Regions from separate parts of the Dyella telluris genome, predicted to be linked through region 1. Evidence: predicted binding sites of a transcription regulator. Region 1 holds the regulator's gene; the other holds the start of a gene.
What was found. Region 1 encodes sigma-54, which starts transcription at its own class of promoters, with help from an activator protein. Its sites were predicted from a motif close to TGGCACGNGCNTTGC; they were not measured.
Positions count from the first base shown of each region.

Region 2: fliD (flagellar filament capping protein FliD) is a predicted target of sigma-54. The motif match lies at 1,951-1,965, and genes of this name have one in related genera.

Region 1 is NZ_CP060412.1:3,253,777-3,256,983, reverse strand. Features, by position in the region: gene lptA (lipopolysaccharide transport periplasmic protein LptA) at 1-205, shown strand, start outside; gene lptB (LPS export ABC transporter ATP-binding protein) at 209-928, shown strand; gene H8F01_RS14240 (RNA polymerase factor sigma-54) at 1,076-2,545, shown strand; gene hpf (ribosome hibernation-promoting factor, HPF/YfiA family) at 2,838-3,161, shown strand.
Region 2 is NZ_CP060412.1:1,166,335-1,169,541, forward strand. Features, by position in the region: gene fliS (flagellar export chaperone FliS) at 1-348, opposite strand, end outside; gene fliD (flagellar filament capping protein FliD) at 365-1,876, opposite strand; gene H8F01_RS21950 (flagellin N-terminal helical domain-containing protein) at 2,072-3,207, opposite strand, start outside.

The DNA.
Region 1 (3,207 bases):
TCGTGGCGAATTCCACGGCGACAAGCTCACCTACGACACCAACACCAGCCTGATCACGGGCGAGGCCGGTGGCGACGGGCTGGTCCACGGCATCATCCTGCCCAAGCCGAAGCCCGGCGCTCCGGCCCCCGCTGGCACGCCGCCCAAGCCCGCCACGCCACCCGCCGGGCAGCAACCTGCGCCCAAGCCGGCCGAGGGTCATTGATCGATGCTTTCCGCTGAAGGTCTGCAAAAAAGCTTCAAGGCACGCCAGGTCGTGCGCGACTTCGCCTTCTCCATCCGCGAAGGCGAAGTGGTCGGCCTGCTCGGCCCCAACGGCGCCGGCAAAACCACCTGCTTTTACATGGTGGTGGGCCTGATCGAAGCCGACGCCGGCGTGATCAAGCTGGACAAGCAGGACATCACCGGCCTGCCCATGCACCAGCGCGCCAAGCTCGGCATCGGCTACCTGCCGCAGGAGGCTTCGGTGTTCCGTCGCCTTACCGTCGCCGACAACATCATGGCGGTGCTGGAGCTGCGCGAAGGCTGGGACGAAAAACGCCGTGCCAACGAGCTGGAAAGCCTGCTGGACGAGCTGAAGATCGCGCACATCGCCGACCAGAAGGGCATCAGCCTTTCCGGCGGCGAGCGTCGTCGCGTGGAGATTGCGCGAGCGCTGGCCGCGCATCCGCGCTACATGCTGCTGGACGAGCCGTTCGCGGGCGTGGACCCCATTTCGGTGGGCGAAATCCAGCGCATCGTGCGGCACCTGAAAGAGCGCGGTATCGGCGTGCTCATCACCGACCACAACGTGCGCGAAACGCTGGGCATCTGCGACCGCGCGTACATCCTCAACGATGGTGAAGTGCTCTCACGCGGCACGCCGGCACACATCCTTGCCGACGAAAAGGTCCGCGAGGTTTACCTTGGCCGCGAATTCCGCCTGTAACCCCTGGCACCCCGGGGGCTTACCTCAGGAATAAACCTGAGGTAGTACGCGATTCGGCTGCTGAACCAGCTCACTGGCTCTCAGACCTATGGCCGACCCCGGGGTCACGAGTTAGGATGATCTTCACGTTCATCCCGACCGCCTGGCATGAAACCCGGACTGCAGTTTCGCCTCAATCAGCAGCTCACGCTGACCCCACAGCTGCAACAGGCCATTCGCCTCTTGCAGCTGTCACAGCTTGAGCTGGAGGCGGAACTTCGCCAGATAGCCGAAAGCAACCCCTTGCTCGAGTTCTCCGAGGACAACCCGGACAACCTCGACAGTGACGAGCGCGAACCGCTGGAATCCATTCCCGCGAGCTCGTCCAGCTCCAGCAGCAGCGACACCGTGGACGATGCCGAGGCCCCCGAATGGGGCGAGGCCGACTCCGACGGCGGCAGCGACGACCCGGTGGACTTCTCCAACGGCAGCGGCGCCGCCTCGCGCAGCAGCAACCCGGACGAAGACGGCTTCGAACCGCAGAACGCCGCGGCGGAAACCCTGCAGGAACACCTGCTCTGGCAGCTCAACCTGACGCACATGAGCGTACGCGACCGCACCATCGCGGCGGTGCTCATCGATGCGCTCAATCCGGACGGCTACCTTACCGAGAGCATGGAGTCGCTCATCGCGGCCCTGCCGGCCGACCTGAAGGCGACCACGGCGGAAGTGGAATACGTGCGGCACACGCTGCAACGTTTCGATCCTACCGGTGTGGCCAGCGTGGACCTGCGCGACTGCCTGAGCGTGCAGCTGCAACAGTTCGATCCGGATACGCCGCACCGCGATCTCGCCCTGCGCATCGTGGACACCGAACTGGAACTGCTGGCACGCAACGACATCGCGCGCCTGGCCCGCAAGCTGCGCGCGAACGAAGACGACACCGCCGCGGCCGCCGTGCTGATCCGCAGCCTCGATCCGCGCCCCGGCGCCGCGCTGGACGTCACGCCCGTGGAATACGTGGCCCCCGACGTCTACGCGCGCAAGGACCTCGGCCGCTGGCGCGTCAGCCTGAACCCGGACTGCCAGCCACGGCTCGGACTCAACCAGCATTACTGCGGCCTCATTGCCCAGGCACGCGGCACCGATGCCAGCTGGATGCGTGGTCAGCTGCAGGAAGCGCGCTGGCTCATCAAGAGCCTGGAATCGCGCGCGGAAACCCTGCTCAAGGTGGCCGAGGCCATCGTGCGCCGGCAAAGCGCCTTCCTCGACTACGGCCCCGAAGCCATGCACCCGCTGGTGCTGCGCGAAGTGGCCGAGGAAGTGGGCATGCACGAATCAACCATTTCACGTGTAACTACCCGCAAGTACATCCACACGCCGCGGGGCACGTTCGAACTCAAGCACTTCTTTTCCAGCGGCGTATCCACCGAAGACGGTGGCAGCGCGTCGGCCACCGCCATCCAGGCCATGCTGCGCAAGCTGGTCGATGCCGAGGATCCGCGCAAGCCGCTGTCCGACCAGGCCATCGCGGAGGAACTGCACCGCAAGGGCATTCAGGTTGCCCGTCGCACCGTGGCCAAATACCGCGAGGCCATGCGCATTCCCAGCTCCAGCGAACGTCAGCGCGCCGGCTGAACACGTCATCCGGCCACTGTGGCAAAGCGCCCCGGGGAACTTGGCGGCAAAAAAGGCGTCCCCATAATCATGGGTAAGACGATCCCACGGGTAGCTGTCATGTCTGACGCGTGAAGGTCTTCATAACGCGAAGAGAACACCGAAAGCGCATAGTGACTATCCCGACTTGGTGAGGAGGCCGGAACAGAGGATCGAGACATTCCCGGGTTTTTGAAGGTGTGTCGGCCACGACATAAGCGACCGGTACATCGACCCCAGCCGCGTCTGCGGCAAGTACCAGAGGAGGCGCAACATGCAAGTTCAGCTCAGCGGTCAACAGATTGAAGTCACCCCGGCCCTGCGGGATCACGTGAACAGTCGACTTGACCGCCTCACCCGCCTCGACGAACGACTCCTCAGTCTGAGCATCGTTCTTTCCGTGAACAAACTGCAGCAGCGCGCCGAAGGAACACTATCGGTCACGGGCAGCACCCTGCACGCCGAAGCGCTTGAGAACGACATGTACGTCTCCATCGATGTCCTGTTCGACAAGCTGGTCACCCAGCTGCGCAAGCACCGCGAGAAGGTCTGCGACAAGCACCAGCGCGCCGTGCGCGACGAGCGCCTGTACGGCTGACCCCCGCCCCGGCCCGCCCGTTTCCCGGGCGGGCCGTTCCCTCCCG
Region 2 (3,207 bases), 2.1 Mb from region 1:
CAGATCCACCACTTCGTCGATGGCACGCTCGTCATTGTTCAGCTGGGCATGCAGCAGGCGACGGCTCGCGTAGTCGTAAAGCGCGTCGAGACGAGCGGCCAGCGGACCGCCCTGCGCGTGGTCCAGGCTGCCGCGCAGCTCGCCAATGATGGCGTGCGCCCGTGCAAAATGTGTCCCTTTGGCCGGCACATCGCCCCGGCGCATGGCGCCGCGGGCCTGGTTGATCCGGTCGATCGCGCCGTCGTAGAGCATGCCAGTCAGCTGATGGCGGTCGGCGCCTTCCACGCTGCCGCGCGCACTGGTGTCCTGATAGAGCGCGCTGGCGTTGCGCATGTAACCGTAAGTCATGGTCGCTTCCCCGCGATCAGTTCTTCGAGTTCGAATTGGTCAGCTGCGCCAGCGCCGTGGTCAGGTACGAGCTGGTGTTGTTCAGCGAAGACATCAGCGTGTCCAACGCCGTGTACTGCGACTGCAACTGCGACTGGTAGGTCGCCATGCGGTTGTTCAGGGCGGTCTGCTGTGTGCTCAGCTGCGTCAGCGTGCTGTTCAGGCTGTCCATGCGCGTGCTGATGATGCCGCCGCTGGACGTGTACGAGTTGATCGCGGTGTTGAGCTTGGTGCCGTAGCCGTTGGTGCCGACGAACAGGTCTTTCACCGCCGACGGATTGCTCTGGAAAGCGGACGCGAGCTTGCTGGTGTCGAGCGCCAGCGTGCCATCCGCATTGCGGGTAATGCCCACATTCGCCAGCGTACCGATGCTGTTGCCCTTCACCGAGCTGCTCAGCACCGAGGCGATCGAGCGCTGCACCGAGGAAAGCGTGGTATCGCCCAGCAGCACACCGGCCGCACCGGTGCTGGTGTCGTAGCTGGACAGCGAGGACACCGTGCTGGCGTAGCTGTTGTAAGCGGTAACCAGGGCCTGGATGGCGTTGGTGGCGGCCGTGTTGTCCTGCGCCACGGTCAGCGAATTGGTACCGGTGCCGGTGAGGTTCAGCGTGACGCCGTCCATCATGCCGGTCACGGTATTGGTGGCGCTGGTGACGGCAATGCCGTCCACGGTGAGCTTGGCGTCCTGCGCCTCGTTGCTGCCCGCCGTGTTCAGCGTGGTCGCCAGGCTGGACAGGCCGCTGCTGCTGGTGGCGTCGGCGCTGATGGTGAACGCGTTGGCCACACCCGTCTTGCTCGAGCTCAGCATCAGCTGCTGGCCGTTGGTGCCGTTGACGATGGTCGCTGTCACGCCCGGGTTGGACGAGGAGCTGTTGATCGCGGTGGCGATGTCGGCCAGGGTGTTGGTGGCGGAAACCGCCACGTTCATGGTGTTGGCGCCCACCGTGATGGCCAGCGTGCCCTGCCCCACGGCCGTGCCGGAAGCCACCGCGCTGCTGGCGCGCTTCTGCGCCGTGGCCAGCTGGCTCACGGCAATGGTGTACGAACCCGGCTGGGCGCTCGACATGGTGGTGGCCGTGCCGATGCTGCTACTGCTGCCCTGAGCGGTCAGGGTCGAGGTGTAGCTGTTGAACGTGTTGACCGAGCTCAGCGTGGCCAGCGCGGTCTGGATGCCGCCGAGCGCGGAATTGAGCGAGGACAGGCCGGTCAGCAGATTGTTCGTCTGCGTGGTGCGGCTGGTGATCTGGTCCTGCGACGCGGCTTTGCGCGCATTCACCAGCGCCGTGACGATGGAGCTGACATCCAGGCCCGAACCGATGCCCGCTGCGCTGAGGGAGCCGCCGCTGGAGCTGGTGGTCGACGAACTGGAGGAGCTGGACGAGGAGCTGGAGGTCGAACCGCTCGAACTGCTCGTGCCACTCGTTGCCGAGGTGAGCTGGTTGAGCAGCGTGCTCAGGCTGCTGGTGCTGCTGGTGCTGCTGGTCGTCATCGCACTACCTTGTCAGTTTCCCGAAATGATCCCGCCGAGGCGGAAGGTTCGAGCCCCCGGCAAAACCTTCGCACGCAAAGGCTTTGCCGGAAGCTCCCGGAACACCCGGCGGGCTGCGAGTAGCAACCCGCCAGGTGGTAAATCCAGCCCAGGAGGACGCGATCCGGGAGGGGTCGCGTCCAGGCCTTGGGTCTGTTACTGCAACAGCTTGAGAACCTGCTGCGGGTTGGAGTTGGCCTGGGCCAGCACCGAGATACCCGCCTGCTGAAGCACCTGAGCCTTGCTGAGGTTGGCCGTCTCGGACGCGAAGTCAGCGTCACGGATGGTCGACTGCGAGGCCTGCAGGTTGGTGGTCTGAGCGGCCACCGTGGAGATGGTCGACTGGAAGCGGTTCTGCACCGCACCCAGCTGGGCAGCGAAATCGCTGACCGTCTTCAGGGCGACGTCGACGCGGGAGATCAGGTCGTTGGCCTTGTCGACCGTGGACACGCTGCCGCTAGCCAGCGAGCCACTGGTAGCCGCCGTCGAGGTGCCCGTCGAGAACAGGTTCTTGCCGGTGTCCGTGATCGACAGTGCGCTGCTCGAGTAGAAGTTGATGGCGGTGCCATCGCCACTCACCGCGGCGCTGACGCCCGAGATGCCAGCAGCATTGATGGCGTCGGACACGTCCTGCAGGCTCTTCGCGCTGCTCAGGTCAACAGCCTTGCCATTGATGTTGAGGCCTTCGGACGAAAGATCCGGGAACGAGGCACCGGCAATCGCAGCAGCCACGCCCGACGACGTGCCGGTGCCGTCCACCGTACCGTTGTTCTTCACCACGGTCGCCGGCAGGCCCAGCGAGGTGTTCGTACCGCCAATGGTCACGTCGTTCGTGGTGCTGGCGTTGTCAAAAGCGAGCTCGCCAGAGGCATTCACGGACGCAAACGTACCGGTGCCGCCAGCAGTCGTGTATGCCGTGTTGATCGCAGTGGCCAGGGAGCTGGCGCTGCTGTAGTTGCCCGCAGCAACGCTGACCGCGGTACCGGCGCCCACCTTGATGGTGACGTCGCCGGAGGCCAAGCCGACGCTGGGAGCCAAAGCCTGCGAGGTCGCTTCCGCCACCTGACCCATGGCGCTGGACTTCACGCTGGTGCCCAGGCTGACCGAGATGGTCTGACCGACGTTGGCGCCGATCTGGAAGCTCTTGGTCTTCATGGAGCCGTCCAGCACGTTCGAACCGTTGAACGTGGTCTGGTTGGCGATACGGGTGATTTCCGCCAGGCGCTGCTGCACTTCCTGGTCGATCGAGGAACGGTCAGCGTCGGTGTAGGTACCGTTGGCCGACTGCACCG